One region of the Streptomyces sp. GQ60 genome, then DNA from elsewhere that is predicted to be linked to it. Evidence: riboswitches for the same ligand, from Rfam matches in the RefSeq annotation. Region 1 holds a riboswitch; the other holds the start of a gene.
The links. Region 1 has a riboswitch for S-adenosylmethionine ahead of thrC (threonine synthase). Riboswitches for the same ligand answer to the same signal wherever they lie in the genome.
Positions count from the first base shown of each region.

Region 2: linked by a shared signal. The riboswitch ahead of AC6CKD_RS10520 (aminotransferase class V-fold PLP-dependent enzyme) and the one ahead of thrC (threonine synthase) in region 1 are both predicted to bind S-adenosylmethionine.

Region 1 covers NZ_JCAXEG010000010.1:177,308-187,145, reverse strand. The annotation lists gene AC6CKD_RS24705 (ROK family protein) at 1-9, opposite strand, end outside; gene AC6CKD_RS24700 (extracellular solute-binding protein) at 260-1,576, shown strand; gene AC6CKD_RS24695 (DUF3263 domain-containing protein) at 1,653-1,904, shown strand; gene otsB (trehalose-phosphatase) at 2,027-2,881, shown strand; gene AC6CKD_RS24685 (alpha,alpha-trehalose-phosphate synthase (UDP-forming)) at 3,056-4,519, opposite strand; gene AC6CKD_RS24680 (glucosyl-3-phosphoglycerate synthase) at 4,687-5,673, opposite strand; SAM riboswitch class I at 5,861-6,019, shown strand; gene thrC (threonine synthase) at 6,013-7,362, shown strand; gene AC6CKD_RS24670 (MoaD/ThiS family protein) at 7,400-7,678, shown strand; gene AC6CKD_RS24665 (cold-shock protein) at 8,093-8,299, shown strand; gene groL (chaperonin GroEL) at 8,669-9,838, shown strand, end outside.
Region 2 covers NZ_JCAXEG010000003.1:405,792-415,629, forward strand. The annotation lists gene AC6CKD_RS10500 (hypothetical protein) at 1-211, opposite strand, end outside; gene AC6CKD_RS10505 (rhomboid family intramembrane serine protease) at 353-1,090, shown strand; gene AC6CKD_RS10510 (zinc ribbon domain-containing protein) at 1,150-3,150, shown strand; gene AC6CKD_RS10515 (Lrp/AsnC family transcriptional regulator) at 3,222-3,503, shown strand; gene AC6CKD_RS10520 (aminotransferase class V-fold PLP-dependent enzyme) at 3,693-5,108, opposite strand; SAM riboswitch class IV at 5,381-5,497, opposite strand; gene trpD (anthranilate phosphoribosyltransferase) at 5,658-6,722, opposite strand; gene qcrB (cytochrome bc1 complex cytochrome b subunit) at 6,946-8,574, opposite strand; gene qcrA (cytochrome bc1 complex Rieske iron-sulfur subunit) at 8,571-9,626, opposite strand; gene qcrC (cytochrome bc1 complex diheme cytochrome c subunit) at 9,623-9,838, opposite strand, start outside.

The sequences.
Region 1 (9,838 bases):
GTGTTTCACGGGTTTCACGGGTGACAGTCTCGCGTGATCGGAGGGCAAAGGTCTAGTCCACTGAGAGGGATTGTTGAGTGGCCATACAAATTCGGGCCCTTCGTCGGCGGAAGGGCCGGTGCGCGGGTCCGTGCGCGGCTCCGCACGGGTGTGCGCGTGCAGGCCGTGTGCACGTTTGGGCCCGGATGTTGACCAGGCTCGAAAGTGGTGTAGACCTTTACGCGAATCGTACGGAACAACCTGGGGTGGAACGAGAACTGTGAAGGCCCGAACTGTCCAGGCCAGAAGGCCGAACCTGGCCGCCTCCGGCCTCGCACTGTGCCTGACCGCGGTGACGCTGACCGGCTGCGGCGCCGTGTCGGGCCTCACCGGGGACAACGAGGTCACCCTGAAGGTCGTGGCGGCCGACTACGGGGACAAACCGGAAAACTCCTCGAAGCCCTACTGGAAGGACCTCGCGGCGTCCTTCGAGAAGGGCCACCCCGGCATCAAGGTCCAGGTCGACGTCTACTCCTGGTCGGAGGTGGACGCCAGGGTCGCCGAGATGGTCAAGGCCGGCGAGGCCCCCGACATCGCCCAGATCGGCGCCTACGCCGACTACGCGGCCGAGGGCAAGCTGTACTCCGCCGACGAACTGCTCTCCGTGAACACCGAGGCCGACTTCCTCGCCCCGCTCGCCGACGCGGGCAAGGTCAGGCGCGTCCAGTACGGCCTGCCCTTCGTGGCCAGCACCCGGCTCATGTTCTACAACGAGAAGCTGTTCGCCGACGCCGGAGTCATTCCCAAGGACGGCAAGACCCCCTGGCAGCCCAAGAGCTGGGCCGAGCTGGAGGCCGCCGCCAAGAAGCTCAAGGCGGCCGGAGTCCCGACGCCCTTCGCGCTGCCCCTGGGCCGCGAGGAGGCGCAGGCCGAGACGATGCAGTGGCTGCTCTCGGGCGGCGGAGGCTACGCCGACAACGAAGAGCAGTACGCGATCGACACCCCGGCCAACGTCGACACCCTGGAGTTCCTGCGCGACAAGCTCGTCGGCGCGGGCCTGACCGGCCCCGTCGAACCGGCCAAGCTGGACCGCCAGGCCGCCTTCGACTCCTTCTCGCGCGGCGAGGTCGGCATGCTCAACGGGCACCCGACCCTGCTCAAGCAGGCCGCCGCGAAGGGCGTGAAGTACGGCATGACCCCCATGCCGACCGCCGACGGGGTGCCGCACCCGACGATGGGCGTCGCCGACTGGGTGATGGCCTTCAAGACCGGCCACCAGACGCAGTCCGGGAAGTTCCTGGACTTCCTGTACGAGGCGAACAACGTGACGGCCTTCACCGAGAAGTACGACCTGCTCCCGGTGACCACCAGCGGCTCCCGGGCGATGGAGGCCTCTACGGGGTCCTCCTCGGCGGAGCTGAAGACGTTCCTGCGCGCGCTGCCCAACGCGCGGCTCTACCCGGTGGGCAAGAAGTCCTGGGCGGCCGTGAGCGAGGACGTCAAGAAGAACATCGGCAAGGCCGTGCAGCCGGGCGGACAGCCCGAGAAGACCCTCGGGGACCTCGCGGAGATGGCGCGCAAGGCGGAGCCGCGCTGATCGGCGCTGATCGGCACTGATCAGTGCCGATCGGCGCGGGGCGGGCGCTGTCGTAGGGCGGAGTTAATCTGGCCGTATGACGGACGCGGACGAGAGGCCGCCGGCCGGGCTGAGCCCCGACGAAGCGGCCGTACTGGCCTACGAAGGCCGCACCTGGCCCGGGCCGGGCGCCAAGGAGCGGGCGATAAGGGAAGGACTGGGGATGCCCCCGGTCCGGTACTACCAGCTGCTCAACGCGCTGATGGACGACCCGCGGGCACTGCGGCACGCGCCGGGCACGGTCAACCGGCTGCGGCGCATCCGCGAGGCCCAGCGGGCGCGGCGGTAGCGGTGGCGCGGCCGCGCTGTCCGGGCCGGGACGGGTCACGGCCGGAGGCGTGGCCGAAGCCGCGGCCGCAGGCGTGGCCCGCGCCATAGCCGTGGCCCGGCGGGGCCGTTAGGGTCGAGCGTATGGGGAGCCATCCGCACGATCTGCCGATGCCCGTGACCACCGCCGGACGCGAGGGCCTCGAAGCCCTCCTCCGTGCACCGCGCAGCTCCGTCGTCGCCCTCGACTTCGACGGCACCCTCGCCGACATCGTCCCCGACCCCGACCAGGCGCGCGCCCACCCCGGAGCCGTCGCCGCGCTCGCCGCCCTCGCCCCCGAGGTCGGCTCCGTCGCGGTCGTCACCGGCCGCCCGGCCGGGGTCGCCGTCCGCTACGGGGGCTTCGCCGGGGTCCCGGGACTGGAACACCTGGTGGTGCTCGGGCACTACGGGGCCGAGCGCTGGGACGCCGTGAGCGGCATCGTGCACGCTCCGGCCGAGCATCCGGGAGTGGCGGCGGTCCGGGCGGAGCTGCCCGGGTTCCTGGAATCGATCGGCGCGTGGCGCGGGACCTGGATCGAGGAGAAGGGCCAGGCGCTGGCCGTCCACACCCGCCGCGCGGAGGACCCGGAGGCGGCCTTCGCGGCCCTGCGCGAGCCCCTGGCCGGGCTGGCGGCCCGGCACGGCCTGATGGTCGAACCGGGGCGGGCCGTACTGGAACTGCGGCCGCCCGGGATGGACAAGGGCGTCGCGCTCACGGAGTACCTCGCGGAGGTGGGAGCGGAGGCCGTGCTCTACGCCGGGGACGACCTGGGGGACCTGGCGGCGTACTCGGCGGTCGAGAAGCTGCGGGCCGGGGGCATGCCCGGGCTGTTGCTGTGCAGCGGCTCGGTGGAGGTCCCGGAACTCGCCGCTCGCGCGGACCTGACGCTGTCCGGACCGTCGGAGGTCGTCGCCTTCCTGGCGGGCCTGGCCGTGGCGGTGCGGGCCCGCTCCTGACGCGTCGAGTGGGGGTGCTGCCGCCGCCGCGTGACGGCGCGATGCCCGCTGGGCTGGTGCGGGCTCGCTGCCCTGCGGGGCTGTCCCCTCCCCGCCCTTCCCCCGGTTCCCCGGGCTCCGCCCAGACCCGCGCCTCACACGCCGGGTCTGGGCAGAGCCCAGGGGCCGGGAGGATCAGGCGCGGAGGGCGTCCAGCTGGGCCGTGAGCCACTGGGCGGGCGGGAGGGCCGTCGCCGCCGCGGCCAGCCGCTTCGTGCGGTCCGCCCGCTCCGCCGCCGGCATGGCGAGGGCGGCGTGCAGGGCCTCCGCCGTGGCCGTCACGTCGTACGGGTTCACCGTCAGCGCGTCCGCGCCCAGCTCCTCGTGCGCCCCCGCCCCGGTGGACAGCACCAGCACGCACCCCGCCTCCGACACCACCGGGATCTCCTTCGCGACGAGGTTCATGCCGTCGCGCACCGGATTGACCAGCGCCACGTCCGCCAGCCGGTACGCCGCCAGCGACCGCGCGAAGTCGTCCTCGACGGAGACCAGGACCGGCTGCCAGTCCGCCGTGCCGAACTCCGTGTTGATCGAAGCCGCCAGTTCCCGCACCGACTCGGTGTACTCCCGGTAGACGGCCAGGTCCTGCCGGGACGGGTACGCGGAGGCCAGGTGGACCACCCGTTCCCGCCACTCGGGGTGCGTGACCAGCAGCTCCCGGTACGCCAGCAGCCCCCGCAGGATGTTCTTCGACAGCTCCGTGCGGTCCACCCGGACGATCGTCTTCAGCCCGCCGACCTCCGCCCGCAGCGCCGCCAGCTTGTCGTCCACCTCCGGCCGGTGCGCGAGCACGCGCAGCTCGTCCCCGTCCACGCCGAGGGGGTACGCGGTGACGTCGGTGAAGCGGACCTCCCCGTACCCGTGCCCGTCCGCGGCCGTCCTGCGGTGGCGCACCCCGCGCTCGGGGGTCCCGGCCGGGACGGACGCGTCCGCGACACCGTGGGCGTCGTCCCTGGTCGCGCCGGCCAGGAAGTTGGCCGCCCACCCCCAGGTGTGGAAGCCCAGCCGGTCCGCCCCGAGCAGCCCCCACACCAACTGGCTCCGGATGTCCTCCGGAAGCATCTCCAGGAACTCCCGCGAGGCCCACGGCGTGTGCGTGAAGTGCCCGATCCGCAGGTCGGGGCGCAGCTCCCGGAGCATCCCGGGGGCCAGCGCCAGGTGGTAGTCCTGGATCAGGACCGCCGCGCCCTCGGCCGCCTCCTCCGCCAGCGCCGCCGCGAAGGCCTCGTTGTACGTGACGTACGACTGCCACCGGCGCCGGAACTCCGCGTCGAAGACCGGTTCGCGCGGGATCTCGTACAGGTGGTGGTGGAGGAACCACAGCACCGAGTTCGCGATGCCGTTGTACGCGCCGTCGTAGACCGCCGGGTCGATCGGCAGCATCCGTACGCCCGGCTCGGCGCCCCCCCGCCGCACCGCCTCCCGGTCCGCGTCCGACAGCGCCGCGCAGATCCACAGCGCCCCGGGCTGCTCCGCGAGGGCGGCGGAGAGGCCGGAGACGAGGCCGCCACCGCCGCGCCGGGCACTGAGCGTGCCGTCCGCGGCGAGGTCGTACGAGAGGGGGCCGCGATTCGCGGCGACGAGCACCTGGGAAGCCATGCGGCGAACCTAGCCCGCCTCGCCTCCGGTCAAACGTCGGCGCCTGCGTGTGCGCCGGACCGAGAGGAAGACCACACCGCCGAGTGCCGTGAGCGTGGCGGCCGGGCCGGTGCTGGAGGTGCCCTCGGCGGGCGGTGCCTGCGGGCAGCCCGTCACCGACGTGGTCGTTACGCCACGCGACGGCGCGCGTACTCCTCGATGTCCCGCATCGGCGGCCGCTCCTCGGTGTCCACGGCGTAGGTGTGCGGTACGAACCCCTCCGGGCCGCGCTCGAACTGCGTCAGCTCGGGGCGTACGAGGTGCCCGCGGGCGAGCCGCGCCAGTGCCGTGCGGTAGATCGCCGCGGCCATCCGGCCCAGCGCCTGGCCGTCCTGGTGCCGGTGCAGCCGTACGCCCACGTCCACCTGGGCCAGCGCGTCCAGCCCGGCCGTGTGGAGCGCGTCCACCAGAAGGCCCAGCTCGACCCCGTAGCCCACGGGGAACGGCAGCCGCTCCAGCAGCTCGCGGCGCACGGCGTACTCGCCGCCCAGCGGCTGGACGAAGCCGGCCAGCTGCGGCCAGTGGAGGTTGAGCAGGGGGCGGGCCACCAGCTCCGTGACCCGGCCGCCCTGGCCGTGGGCCCTGGTGGAGGCCGGGGCGGCCGGGTCGGCGAACTCCTGGCCGAGCGGGCGGTCGTACATCGCCTTGACGAACCGCACGTCCGGATCGGTCAGCAGCGGTCCGACGATCCCGGAGACGAAGGCGGACGAGAAGTCGCGCAGATCGGCGTCCACGAAGCAGACGACGTCACCGCTGGTGACGAGCAGCGAGCGCCACAGCACCTCGCCCTTGCCGGCCAGCGCCGGGATCCGCGGCAGGACCTCGTCGCGGTGCACCACCCGGGCCCCGGCCTTGGCCGCGACCTCCGCGGTGCGGTCCGTGGAGCCCGAGTCGATCACGACGAGCTCGTCCACCAGGGGTACCGGCAGGCCCTCGATCAGATCGCGCCGGATCACCTCGACGATCTCGCCGACCGTCGCCTCCTCGTTCAGCGCCGGCAGCACCACGCTCACCGTGGTGCCCGCTGCCCGCTTGGCCGAGAGCAGCCGGTCGAGCGGTCGGTCGGCGGCTGACCAGGAGCGGTCTGCCAGCCAGCGCTCCACCTCTTCCAGCACCTTCAGGACTCCCTGGTTCTTCAGTGGTTTGGACCGAAATGTGATCCATCTCGCGGTTCGGACGGCTGTCTCAACCACCCGGGCCTTCGGTTACAGTCTTGAACAACGCGAAGGTCCGCCGCATGCCGGGGGGCCGCCGCGCACAAACGCACCGGCGCGCCACAGAGCGCGTGTCCCGGTGCCATACCGCTCATCCAGAGGGGCAGAGGGACACGGCCCGTTGAAGCCCCGGCAACCCTCCAGTCGGTTCTCGCGATCGCGCATTCCAGCGCCGCCAGCGAGGTCCCCGGCTAGGGAAGGTGCCAATTCCGTCTCATGGCGAAGTGCGCCATGGGGAAGATGAGGAGAAAGGGCCTCGCCATCATGGCTGCACAGTCTGTCGCAACCTCTGCCGAAACCGTTGAAAACGCCGGCGTCGAAACCGGCACCGCCGGCACGTCTGTCGATCTCGGTCCCGCCACCGGCCTTTCCTGTCGTGAGTGCGGTACCCGCTTCCCGCTCGGCCCGATCTTCGCCTGCGCCGAGTGCTTCGGACCGCTCGAAGTCGCCTACGACCTGCCGCTGGGCGACCCGGAAGCCCTGCGCGCCGCCATCGAGGCCGGCCCGAACAACATCTGGCGCTACGCGCCTCTGCTGCCCGTCCCGGCGGACGTGGCCTCCAAGCCGAGCCTGAACCCGGGCTTCACCAAGCTCGTGGACGCGGCCAACCTGGCCAAGGAGCTCGGCGTCACCGGCAAGCTGTACGTCAAGGACGACTCCGGCAACCCGACGCACTCCTTCAAGGACCGCGTCGTGGCCATCGCCGTCGAGGCCGCCCGCGCCTTCGGCTTCACCACCCTCTCCTGCTCCTCCACCGGCAACCTGGCCGGCGCCGTCGGCGCCGCGGCCGCCCGCGCCGGCTTCCGCTCCTGCGTGTTCATCCCGCACGACCTGGAGCAGGGCAAGGTCGTCATGGCCGGTGTCTACGGTGGCGACCTGGTCGGCATCGAGGGCAACTACGACGACGTCAACCGCTTCTGCTCCGAGCTCATCGGCGACCCGCTGGGCGAGGGCTGGGGCTTCGTCAACGTCAACCTGCGCCCGTACTACGGCGAGGGCTCCAAGACCCTGGCGTACGAGATCTGCGAGCAGCTCGGCTGGCAGCTGCCCGACCAGATCGTCATCCCGATCGCGTCCGGCTCGCAGCTCACGAAGATCGACAAGGGCCTCCAGGAGCTCGTCAAGCTCGGCCTCGTCGAGGACAAGCCGTACAAGATCTTCGGTGCCCAGGCCGAAGGCTGCTCGCCCGTCTCGACCGCCTTCAAGGCCGGTCACGAGGTGGTCCGCCCGCAGAAGCCGAACACCATCGCCAAGTCGCTGGCCATCGGCAACCCGGCGGACGGCCCGTACGTCCTGGACATCGCGCGCCGCACCGGCGGCTACGTCGAGGACGTCAACGACGAGCAGGTCGTCGAGGCCATCAAGATCCTCGCCCAGACCGAGGGCATCTTCGCCGAGACCGCGGGCGGCGTGACCGTCGGCGTGACGAAGAAGCTCATCGAGAACGGGCACCTCGACCCCGCGCTGACCACCGTGATCCTCAACACCGGTGACGGCCTCAAGACCCTGGAGGCGGTGGCCGCCGACAGCGGCCAGACCGCCACCATCCGCCCCAGCCTGGACGCGTTCCGCGCCGCCAACCTGGCCTGATCCTCTTCTCCCTGCACACCGGAAAGGCAGTAGCGCCATGAGCGTCAACGTCCGCATCCCCACCATCCTGCGCACCTACACCGGCGGCCAGGCCGAGGTCCCCGCCGAGGGCGCGACCCTCGAAGAGGTCATCCAGTCCCTGGAGGCGAGCCACCCCGGCATCGCCGCGCGCGTCCTGGACGACCAGGGCAAGCTGCGCCGCTTCGTCAACGTCTACGTCAACGACGACGACGTGCGCTTCGAGGGCGGGCTGCAGACGTCCACTCCGGACGGCGCCGGCATCTCGATCATCCCCGCCGTCGCGGGCGGCTGCTGAGCCTTCGCGGTACCCCGTAGGGCCCGTAGGACCTCGTAGAAACTGAATTGCCCCCTCCGTTACCAAACGGAGGGGGCAATTCTGCTGGGTTGGGCGCGGTAGAGTTGGGGAAGTCCCCTCCGCTGTTCTTGCCCGCCGCATATGAGCGGGCCGCGGCAGGGTTGACATTGAGTCAACATGCAAGTGCGCTATGGGTCCTTGGCGAAGTTTGTCCGGCCCGAGTTGCCCTGGAATATTCTGGGTTTTCACCCTATTTCAATCTTTTGCCGTGTCCAGAATTCTCGTCGGAATGACCTGTTGCAGACAGCAGCGGTGCGGATACATTCAGCCCCGGTCGAGGCGTTCCGGCGCAAGTTCTGACCCGGGATCGCGAAGTGCGGTCCCGCGCAAGGGCCAGTAATAGGGGAGTTAGGCATGGCTCAGGGCACCGTCAAGTGGTTCAACGCGGAGAAGGGCTACGGCTTCATCGCGGTCGACGGTGGTGCGGATGTGTTCGTCCACTACAGCGCCATCCAGATGGACGGGTACCGCACCCTTGAAGAGGGTCAGCGGGTCGAGTTCGAGATCTCGCAGGGCCAGAAGGGTCCGCAGGCGGACATGGTCAAGCTCGCCGCCGGCTAGTCCGACCGCGATCGACCACCGACACGTACGCGGCCACGCACAGCGGCCGCGTACGACGGCACAACGGCATATGTACGAGGGGCCCACATCCTGGACACGGGATGCGGGCCCCTCGTGCGTGGCGGCCCCGGCGCCCTTGCGGGGCCCGGCTGTTCACCGCGGGTTGCCCGAAGCCGCTTGCACTCGAGGGGGTCGAGTGCTAATCATTGGCGTTAGCACTCTCCTGGTGAGAGTGCTACCTATACGAGGACCGGGTCAGTGAGGCCCACAGGGTCCGGCGGGAAGAAACCGCCGGGCACGCAGGCCGTCCGTCGCGGGCGCGGGCGCGGTCCGGGAGCAATCCACCGCTGTCCGGGAGGACCACTTCAGATGGCCAAGATCATTGCGTTCAACGAGGAGGCCCGGCGCGGTCTCGAGCGAGGCATGAACCAGCTCGCCGACGCCGTCAAGGTCACCCTTGGCCCCAAGGGTCGCAACGTCGTCCTTGAGAAGAAGTGGGGCGCCCCCACGATCACCAACGATGGTGTCTCCATCGCCAAGGAGATCGAGCTCGAGGACCCGTACGAGAAGATCGGCGCCGAGCTGGTCAAGGAAGTCGCCAAGAAGACGGACGACGTCGCCGGCGACGGTACGACCACCGCCACCGTTCTCGCCCAGGCGCTCGTCCGCGAGGGCCTGCGCAACGTGGCCGCCGGTGCGAACCCGATGGCCCTCAAGCGCGGTATCGAGAAGGCCGTCGAGGCCGTCTCCGCCGCCCTGCTGGCGCAGGCCAAGGACGTCGAGACCAAGGAGCAGATCGCTTCGACGGCCTCCATCTCCGCCGCCGACACCCAGATCGGCGAGCTCATCGCGGAGGCCATGGACAAGGTCGGCAAGGAAGGCGTCATCACGGTCGAGGAGTCGCAGACCTTCGGCCTGGAGCTTGAGCTCACCGAGGGCATGCGCTTCGACAAGGGCTACATCTCGGCGTACTTCGCCACCGACATGGAGCGCATGGAGTCGTCCCTCGACGACCCGTACATCCTGATCGTCAACTCCAAGATCGGCTCGGTCAAGGACCTGCTGCCGCTCCTGGAGAAGGTCATGCAGTCCGGCAAGCCGCTGCTGATCATCGCCGAGGACGTCGAGGGCGAGGCGCTCTCCACCCTCGTCGTCAACAAGATCCGCGGCACCTTCAAGTCCGTCGCCGTCAAGGCTCCGGGCTTCGGCGACCGCCGCAAGGCCATGCTCGGCGACATCGCCATCCTCACGGGCGGCACGGTCATCTCCGAGGAGGTCGGCCTCAAGCTCGAGAACGCCGGTCTCGACCTGCTCGGCCGCGCCCGCAAGGTCGTCATCACCAAGGACGAGACGACCATCGTCGACGGCTCCGGTGACAGCGACCAGGTCCAGGGCCGCGTCAACCAGATCCGCGCCGAGATCGAGAACTCCGACTCGGACTACGACCGCGAGAAGCTGCAGGAGCGCCTGGCGAAGCTCGCCGGCGGTGTCGCGGTCATCAAGGCCGGCGCCGCGACCGAGGTGGAGCTCAAGGAGCGC
Region 2 (9,838 bases), on a different contig from region 1:
GCTCGATCTGGTCCACAGCGTTGCACCAGCGGCAGCGCACCGACTCGATGGTCTCATTGACCACCTCGCGCTCCTCGACCTTGGGCTCCCCGGCGAGGTCCAGGTGGACGTACTCCACGACCTTCGACGAACGGGTGACGTCGAAACGCGTGAGGTTGCCGCACAGGGTGCAGCGCCACCGGGTGGTGTCGGTCGGCAGGGGAACCGTCATCAGGCCGTTCTCTCCTTCTATCCTTCTATCGCGTACGTGTCGCACGCGGCGCACACGCCCGTGTCGTACTCGGGTACGTGCGTGCGTGCGTAGCTCGTAACCCTACGGCCTGCCGCACCCGCGGGTGGGCCCGGCTGGGTCATGCTCGGTCGCATGATCGTAAGGTGGCAGGCCGTACGCGAAGCTGCCCGGGGCCCGGTGGTCACCCACGCGCTGATCGCCGGCTGCTGCGTGGTGTTCGTACTGAGCCCGGCGTCGGGGCTGAACCCGGTCTACGGGACGGGCGACCAGCTCCTGGAGACGGGGACGGCGTACTTCCGGCGCTGGGGCGTGGTCCCGGACGAGCTGTTCACCGGCTCGGGCCGGGCCCTGCTCACTCCGCTGACGGCCCTGTTCGTGCACGGGAGCTGGCTGCACCTGCTCGGCAACATGCTCTTCCTCTACGTCTTCGGGGCGATGACGGAGCAGCGCATGGGCCGAGCCGGGTTCCTCTGCTTCTACGTCTGTACGGGCTACCTGGCCCTGGCGGCGTACGCGGCGGCCTACGCCTCCTCCGACCAGACCCTGGTCGGGGCCTCCGGGGCGATCTCCGCGGTTCTGGGGGCCTTCCTGTACCTGTTCCCCAAGGCCCGGGTGACGAGCCTGTTCCCGTTCCTCTTCTTCCTGCCGCTGCGCTTCCCGGCGTGGATCGTACTGATGTTCTGGTTCGGCCTCCAGTGGCTGGCGGCACACCGGGCGGCGAGCGGGCCCGGAGTCGCCTACCTGGCCCACGTGGTGGGCTTCTCGCTCGGGTTCCTGTACGCGTGGGCCCGCTACCGGCGCAAGGCTAAGGGGCGCTCCGTGATTCGGGAGCAGTTCCCTCAAGAGGACACGCTGTAGCGAGACAATCGCGTAGCGTTCCGTGTCCCCGACGAGTGCGTGAATGGAGGTGACGGTGATTGCAGGCTGATCACACGCGCACGTCCCGGGGGAAGAACAAGGCCCTGAAGTGGACCAAGCCCGCCAATGGGGTCGTGTCGGTGATGGTGCTGCCGCTGGCCGTCACCGACCCCTCTGAGCTGGCCCGACTGGAGAAGCTGTTCAGGGCAATGTGGTCGGTCAAACGCGCCGTCCAGCGGGATGCCCGTGCCAAGGTGGGCGCCTATTGGGCCGCGAAGCATGAACGCGAGCGCGACAAGGGCAAGTCCGCCCGACGGCGCCTGGGCCTGTCCCGTGAGGGCCTGGAGCGCAGTGCATACAAGCACTTGGAGGAGTCGGGACACCTCAAGCACCACGCTAGCAAGGCCTTGGCCATGCACATGGCCGATGAGGTCTGGAACGGGGTGCAGCGTCACCTGTTCCCCGACGCCACCGGCCAGCGCTTCGGTCGCCCGAAGGCCGGCAACTGGCACGACTTCACCCGCATCCCTGGACGCGCCCGCTCCCACACCACTGAGAACAAGTGGGAAACCTTCCGCCTGGTCGGCACCCTCCACGGCCACTCCATGGCCTACACCGACGGCGGCCAGCACCCGCTGACACAGCCCCGGCGGATGCCCAAACCCACCGTGCCCGGCGTCCGTGTGCCCACCGGCAAGGTCACTGCCTCGGGCAAGCCCGCCACCCGTAAGGCGACGTGGTGGGACCACACCGGTCCACTCGCCGTGGTGTTCACCTCAGGCCCCGACAGTAAGCGCGGTGACCTCGTACTCCCCGTCCGCATCCCCCAAGGTGCAGGCCAGGGGAAGCGCGTGCAGCACTTCCTCTCCAGCCCTGGCCGCTGGCACAAGGTGGACCTCGTCCGCCGCCGGAAGTCGTCCGCACCTGGCGGATGGGTGTACGAGGCGCACCTGATGATCCTCGGTCCTGGCTACACGGCACTCGGCGTACGGGCCATGCGCGACCGCGCCGCCCAGCTCGACCGTGTCGGCGGGGTGGACGGCAACGTCTCCAACCTCTCAGTCGTCTCCTTCCCCGCCGATCTCACCGGAGGCAAGCCCCTCTCCACCGAGATCACGCTCACCGAATCCGAGCGGGTCCTGTTGGAGAAGCAGGCGAAGAAGCGGCGGGACCGTGCGCGGGCGCTGGAGCGCTCCCGTCGTGCGACGAACGCCGCGCAGTACGGGCTGTCGAAGAAGCAGGTCAAGCAGGCCGCCCGGCGCGCCGAAAAGGGTCTGCGGCCCAAGGCCGTGACCGTGCCCGGTGGTGCCCGCGCCGCCCGTTCCGACGGGGTCCCGAAGCAGGCGTTCCGCCGTGACCGGCTCTCCGGCAACTACCGGGAGCAGCGCGCCCGCCAGGCCGAACAGGCAACGTCTACCGCCGAGCACCGCCGCCACCGCGCCCGTCTGGTGGCCCGCGAGATCATCGCCGCCCACGGCCCCGTACTCGTGGTCGAGGACTGCGACATCCGCACCTGGTACCGACTGTGGGGCAAACGCCTCTCCCAGACCACACCCGGCATGCTCATCTCCGCCCTCAAGGCCGAGTGCGAGGCCGCCAGCGGTCGGCTGGTCCGGGCCTCCACCTGGTCAACGGCCCTGTCGCAGCACTGCCTGTGCGGCGAGCGTGTCTCCAAGACCCTGCGGGACCGCGAGCACCACTGCACGGCGTGCGGCCTCACCGGCAAGCGGGACCTAGTCTCCGCCGCGCTGGCCGCGTTCGTCCGCTTCACCGACGTGGACGACCCCAGAACCGCGTACTTGGACACCACCTCATCCAGGAATGCCCAGATCACCTATGCGCAAGCGCTGGAAGAAGCGCTGCGGGAGTCAACCACACCGAGCCCGAAACCGCTCCGGCGGCCGGGTCGCGTGGCAGTCCCGCGGCAATGCCGTGAGACCACTGCTCCCCGAACCCCCGGACAGCGGAACCGAGCGACCCCGGATGAGCCACGCTTGCGCGGCCACGCCGGGAAGCCCGGTCCCCGCCCCGCGTGCAGTCCGCAGCTCACCCTTTGGTGACTTACGGATCAAGTCTTAGAGTGAGGCGACCAGTGCCTGACTGAATGCGCCGTCGAGGGAGACAGCCAACCGTGATCACCGCGATCGTGCTCATCAAGACCAGCGTGGACCGGATCCCCGAGATCGCCGAGGCCATCGCCGCGCTGGAAAGCGTCAGCGAGGTCTACTCGGTCACGGGTACCTACGACCTCATCGCGCTGGTCCGGGTGGCCCGCCACGAGAACCTGGCCGACATCATCCCGGGCCGCATCAGCAAGATCCCCGGCGTGGAGGCGACGGACACGCACGTGGCGTTCCGCACGTACTCCCAGCACGACCTGGAAGCGGCCTTCGCGATCGGCCTCGACGCGTAGCCGTTCAGAGCACGCCCGGGGCGCAGTCCCGGGCCCGGCACGCTCCGCCAGTCCCGCCGCTCCCATCCGTCCGGCGCCGACAGGGACCAGTCGTCTTTCACCAGGGCGCCGCTTCAACGTGGCAGCGGCTCGCCCACCAGGGCGCGGGCGGTCGGTATCGGGTCCCGGTACGTCATGCCCCGCGGCCTCTCAGACGGCCGGGACGCAGCGGCCCTCTTCGGTGCGGTACCGCCACTTGGCGCCGTCCGCGACGAGCTCCTTGACCGCGCGGACGAAGCGGTCCACGTGCTCGTCGGGGGTGCCGGCGCCGAAGCTGACGCGGATCGCGTTCAGGGACCGCTCCCCCGGTGCCGCCTCCGGGGCTCCGCACTCGCCCTGGGCCTGCGGCTCGCTGCCCAGCAGGGTGCGGACCAGCGGGTGGGCGCAGAACAGGCCGTCGCGGACGCCGATGCCGTACTCGGCGGAGAGCGCGGCCGCGAAGTGCGAGCTGTTCCAGCCGTCCACCACGAAGGAGATGACGCCGACCCGCGGGGCCTCGTCGCCGAAGAGGGACAGGACGCGGACGGCGGGGACCTCGGCGAGGCCTTCGCGGACCTTGGCGACGAGGCGCTGCTCGCGGGCGACGAGGTTCTCGAAGCCGGCCTCGTTCAGCGCCTTGCAGGCGGAGGCGATGGAGTAGACGCCGATGACGTTCGGGGAGCCGGCCTCGTGGCGGGCGGCACTGGTGTGCCACTCGACGTCCACGCCGCCGGCATCCTCCCCGCTGACGCGTCGCGTCACCTTGCGGGAGGCGCCGCCGCCGGCGAGGTACGGGTCCGCCTCCTGCAGCCAGTCCGCGCGGCCGGCGAGCACGCCCGAGCCGAAGGGGGCGTAGAGCTTGTGACCGGAGAAGGCGACCCAGTCCACGTCGAGGTCCTGGACCGAGACGGGGTGGTGCGGGGCCAGCTGGGCGGCGTCCAGGACGATGCGGGCGCCGTGGGCGTGCGCGGCGGCGGCGAGTTCCTTGACGGGCCACAGCTCGCCGGTGACGTTGGAGGCTCCGGTGACGCAGACCAGCGCCGGGCCGTAGCCCTCTTCGATCGCTGCGGTGCGGTCGGCGAGGGCGCGCTCCAGGGTGGCGACGGCCTCGTCCGGGGTGCGGGGGGCGTTGAGGTAGGTGACCTGCGCGTTCGTCCACGGGAGCAGCGAGGCGTGGTGCTCGGTCTCGAAGACGAAGACCTGGCAGTCGGCCGGGAGCACGGCGGCGAGCAGGTTGAGGGAGTCGGTGGTGGACCGGGTGAAGACCACCTGGTCGGATGGGCGGCAGTCGAGGAACTCGGCGACCGTGACGCGGCTCTGCTCGAAAAGGTCGGTGGAGAGCTGCGAGAGGTACCCGGCGCCGCGGTGGACGCTGCCGTAGTACGGGGCGTACGCGGCCACGTCGTCCCAGACCCGCTGCAGCGCGGGGGCGCTGGCCGCGTAGTCGAGGGCGGCGTAGGTGACCTCGCCGCCGGTGACGAGCGGCACGGTGACCTCGCGGCCGAGGACCGCCAGCGGCTCGGCACAGGCGGGGTCGACGGCGGCAGCGGTGGTCGCGGTGGCGGTGGCGTTCAGGGTTGCGGACATGGCGGTATCTCCCGGCAGGCAGGTCTGAATGGCTTCGGTGTGCCCGTACGCGGATACGGCGCTGCGGCCGTTCGGGGTACGGGAGTGCCCCGGAACGCGGATCGGCCGCCGCACACGGATGTGCTGCCGCAGGTGTCCTGCGGGTACGCGGAAGTGACCCTGTTCCGAGGGGAGAAGAAGGGGCGGACTCGCCCTATCGCATTCGCTTGCTCACGGAAACGCTCCTCGAGAGACCAGGACCCCTGGCCCAGCACCCCGATGAGAGTGTGAGGGATCCGCGCTTGCCGTAGACCTCACTGCCTACGACCTGGTCATCACCCGGGGCACCCCGCCACGGAAGGAGGGTTGCCGGACAGCAAGCCGGGGCCTAAACGCTGTCACTCGTGACCTGAGGAGAATCCTGCCACACGATCTTCCGAACGCAAGACCCCGGTCCACATGGCGGACCGGGGTCAGGGCTGGATCTTGGCCGGATCCCGTCGAAAACGGGGACGGGGACGGGGACGGGGACGGGGGGACGGGGACGGGGGGACGGGGGGACGGGGACGGCTACGCGTTGCTCGCCGCCACCCAGCGTGCCAGCGCCTCGCGAGCCGATCCCGAGTCCACCGACTCCGCCGCCCGTACGACACCGGCTGCGAGCTGCTCCTCCAGGGTGCCCGGGCCCGGGTCCAACGCGACCAGGGCCGCCGCCGAGTTCAGGAGCACCGCGTCGCGGACCGGACCGGTCTCGCCGGCCAGCAGCCGGCGGGCCACGTCCGCGTTGAACGAGGCGTCCGCGCCGGCCAGCGCGGAGACGTCCACCAGCGGGATGCCGATGTCGCGCGGGTCGAAGCCCTGCTCCCTGACCTCGCCGTCGCGGACCCACCAGACCCGGGAGGTCGCCGTGGTGGTGAGCTCGTCGAGCCCGTCGTCACCGCGGAATACCAGTGCCGAGGAGCCCCGCTCCGCCAGGACCCCCGCGACGATCGGGGCCACCCGCGCGTCGGCCACGCCGGTGGCCTGCGCCCGGACCCGCGCCGGGTTGGTGAGCGGGCCGAGGAAGTTGAAGGTGGTCCGGATGCCGAGCTCCCGGCGGGCCGCGGCCACGTGCCGCAGCGCGGGGTGGAACTTGACCGCGAAGCAGAAGGTGATCCCGGCTTCCTCGGCCACCTCCACGACCCGTGCGGGGGTGAGGTCGAGGTTGACGCCCAGCTTCTCCAGCACGTCCGAGGAGCCGCTCGCGGAGGACGCGGCCCGGTTGCCGTGCTTGACGACCTTGGCACCCGTACCGGCCACCACGATGGCCGACATCGTGGAGATGTTGACCGTCTTGGCCCCGTCGCCGCCGGTGCCGACGATGTCCACCGTCCGGCCCGGCACCTCGATCAGGTTGGCGTGTTCGTACATGGCGCGGACCAGGCCGTTGATCTCGGCCACGGTCTCCCCCTTGGCCCGCAGCGCGACGGCGAACCCGGCGATCTGGGCGTCGGTGGCCTCCCCGCGCATGATCCGGTCCATGGCCCAGGCCGTGTCGTCGGCGCCGAGGTCCCGGCCGGACAGCAGGGCGTCCAGAACGCCCGGCCAACCGCGGGCCGCCACGCTGTCGCCGCCTGCCGGGGTCACCAGGTTCATGGTCCGCTCCTGCTGCTCGTGGGGGATTCCACGTCGAATGGGAAGGGCTTCAGCCTATCCAGCGCCGGGGACGGCAAAGAGCCCCGTCCAGACACTGGACGGGGCTCTCGTCGTGGCGACACCAGGACTGACCGAAATCAGTCCCTCAAGCAGTCATGCGTCATGCGTGGTGCGTACTGCGTGAATCGTGAAGCTGTGAAGCGTGAAGCCGTGGTGCGGGAGATCAGTGGTGGCCGTGGCCGTTCTGGATCTCCTTGTACTCCTCCACCGTGGGCTTCGGGATCTGGTTGTTCTCCCCGTAGTAGCCCTTGCTGAGCTTGACGCGGAGCTTCTCCAGCGGCTTCACCTTGCGCTCGACACCGTTCTCGTCGACCGTGGGGCCGATCTCGGCGGGCTCGTACTGCTCGTACGAGGTGAGCGTGTGCAGCTTGCCCTGCGGGAGCGGCTCGTGGACCTCGACGAACTCACCGTGCGGCAGGCGCTTGATGATGCCGGTCTCGCGACCGTGCAGCACCTTGTCCCGGTCCCGGCGCTGGAGGCCGAGGCAGATCCGCTTGGTGATGACGAAGGCGATGACCGGACCGACGAAGAAGCCGATGCGGGCGAACCAGGTGATCGCGTTGATCGACAGGTGGAAGTACTGCGCGAACATGTCGTTTCCACCGGCGATCAGCAGGATGACGTACCACGTCAGCCATGCCACACCGAAGGCCGTACGGGTCGGGACGTTGCGCGGGCGGTCCAGGATGTGGTGCTCGCGCTTGTCCCCGGTGATCCAGGACTCGATGAACGGGTAGACCGCGATCACGACCAGGACCAGCGGGAAGATCACCAGCGGGATGAACACGCCCAGGACGAGGGTGTGGCCCCACAGGTTGATCTCCCAGCCCGGCATGGCACGGATCAGGCCCTCGGAGAAGCCCATGTACCAGTCGGGCTGCGCACCGGTGGACACGTGGTCCGGGCGGTACGGGCCGAGCGCCCAGATCGGGTTGATCGAGGCGATCGCCGAGACGGCCGCGATGACGCCGAAGACCAGGAAGAAGAAGCCTCCGGCCTTGGCCATGTAGACCGGGAGCAGCGGCATGCCGACGACGTTCTTCTCCGTCTTGCCGGGGCCCGCGAACTGCGTGTGCTTGTGGTAGAAGACCAGGATCAGGTGGGCCACCAGCAGGCCCATCATGATGCCGGGCAGCAGCAGGATGTGGACCGAGTAGAACCGGGCCACGAATTCGCCGCCGGGGAACTCCCCGCCGAAGAGGAACATCGACAGGTAGGTGCCGACGACCGGCACGGACAGCAGCGCGCCCTGCATGAAGCGGACACCGGTGCCCGAGAGCAGGTCGTCCGGCAGGGAGTAACCGGTGAAACCGGTGAACATGCCGAGGACCAGCAGCAGGAAGCCGAAGACCCAGTTGACCTCGCGCGGCTTGCGGAACGCGCCGGTGAAGAACACGCGCATCATGTGCACGAGCATCGCCGCGATGAAGATCAGCGCCGACCAGTGGTGGATCTGCCGGATGAGCAGACCGCCGCGGACGTCGAAGCTGATGTCGAGCGTCGAGGCGAAGGCCTCGGACATCATGACGCCCTGCATGGGCACGTACGAGCCGTGGTACACGACCTCGTTCATGCTCGGGTGGAAGAACAGCGTCAGGTACACACCCGTGAGGATGAGGATGATGAAGCTGTAGAGGCAGATCTCACCGAGCATGAAGGACCAGTGGTCCGGGAAGATCTTGCGCATGTTGGCCTTGGCCAGGCTGTAGATGCCCAGCCGGCCGTCGGCCCAGTCGGCTACGCGCTCGCCGGCCGGGGCCTTGCGCTCTTTGGTGTCTGAGGCAGTGCTCATCCGCGCTCCCAGAATGCAGGACCGACGGGCTCTTCGAAGTCGCCGAGCGCCTCGAGGAAACCTTCGTCATTGACGCCGATCCGCAACTGCGGGAGCGCGTGACCAGCCGGGCCGAAGATGACTCGGGCGCCGTCGGAGAGGTCGAAGGTGGACTGGTGGCACGGGCAGAGCACGTGGTGCGACTGCTGCTCGTACAGGCTGATCGGACAGCCGACGTGGGTGCAGATCTTGGAGTAGGCCACGATCCCGTCGTGGGACCACTCCAGTTCCTTCTTGTCCTTGATGTTCTCCGGCTGGATGCGGACGATCATCAGGGCAGCCTTGGCGATCTGCGTCTGGAAGTCGTGGGCGTGCTCGTCCAGGCCTTCCGGCATGGCGAAGGTCAGCGACCCGACGACGATGTCCTCGGGACGCAGCGGCTCCATCGTGTTCTGGTTGATGAGCATCTTGCCCCGCGCCCAGATCGTCTTGCGCAGCTTGTCCTCGGGCAGCGGGCCCAGGTCGCGCAGGATCACGACGGCGGAGAGCGGCAGCAGGGCCAGCGCACCGAACATCGTGTTGCGGATGAGCGGGCGGCGGCCGATGGCCGATTCGCGCGCGCCGTCCGCGAAGTCCTGCATGACCTGCGCCTTGACCTCGGGCGGCGCCGCGATCTCGTGGCGCTCGGCGGCGACCTCCACGTCGGACATCAGCGTGCGGGCCCAGTGGACCGCGCCCGCGCCGATGCAGAAGAGGGCCGTGCCGAGGGTCATGCCCAGGGCGAAGTTGAGAGCGCTCACCTTCCCGATGGGGAAGATGTAGACGATCTTGTCGACGGGCAGGGTCACGAACGAGGCGATGAAGCCGATCGTGGCCAGCATCGACAGGGTGAACAGGAAGGCCACCGTGCGCTCGGAGCGCTTCGCGGCCCGCTCGTCGATGTCCTGGATCCGCGGCTTGTGAACCGGCAGACCGGGGTCGGCGAACGGGTCGTCCGGTACTGCCACGGCACCGTGGTGCGCGTCGCCCTGCTCGCTCGGCAGGTGCTTCTCGGGAATGTCTTGGCTACTCATGACTTCTTGGCCTTAGCGGTGTGGGCCGCGACCCAGACGGCGACAGCGATCAGCGCACCCAGTCCGAAGATCCATCCGAAGAGACCCTCGGACACGGGGCCGAGGCCGCCGAGCTTGAGGCCACCGGGGTTGGTCGACTTCTCGCCGTTGACGTGCTGGAGGTACGCGATGATGTCCTTCTTCTGCTTCTCCGGCAGGGTGCTGTCGGGGAA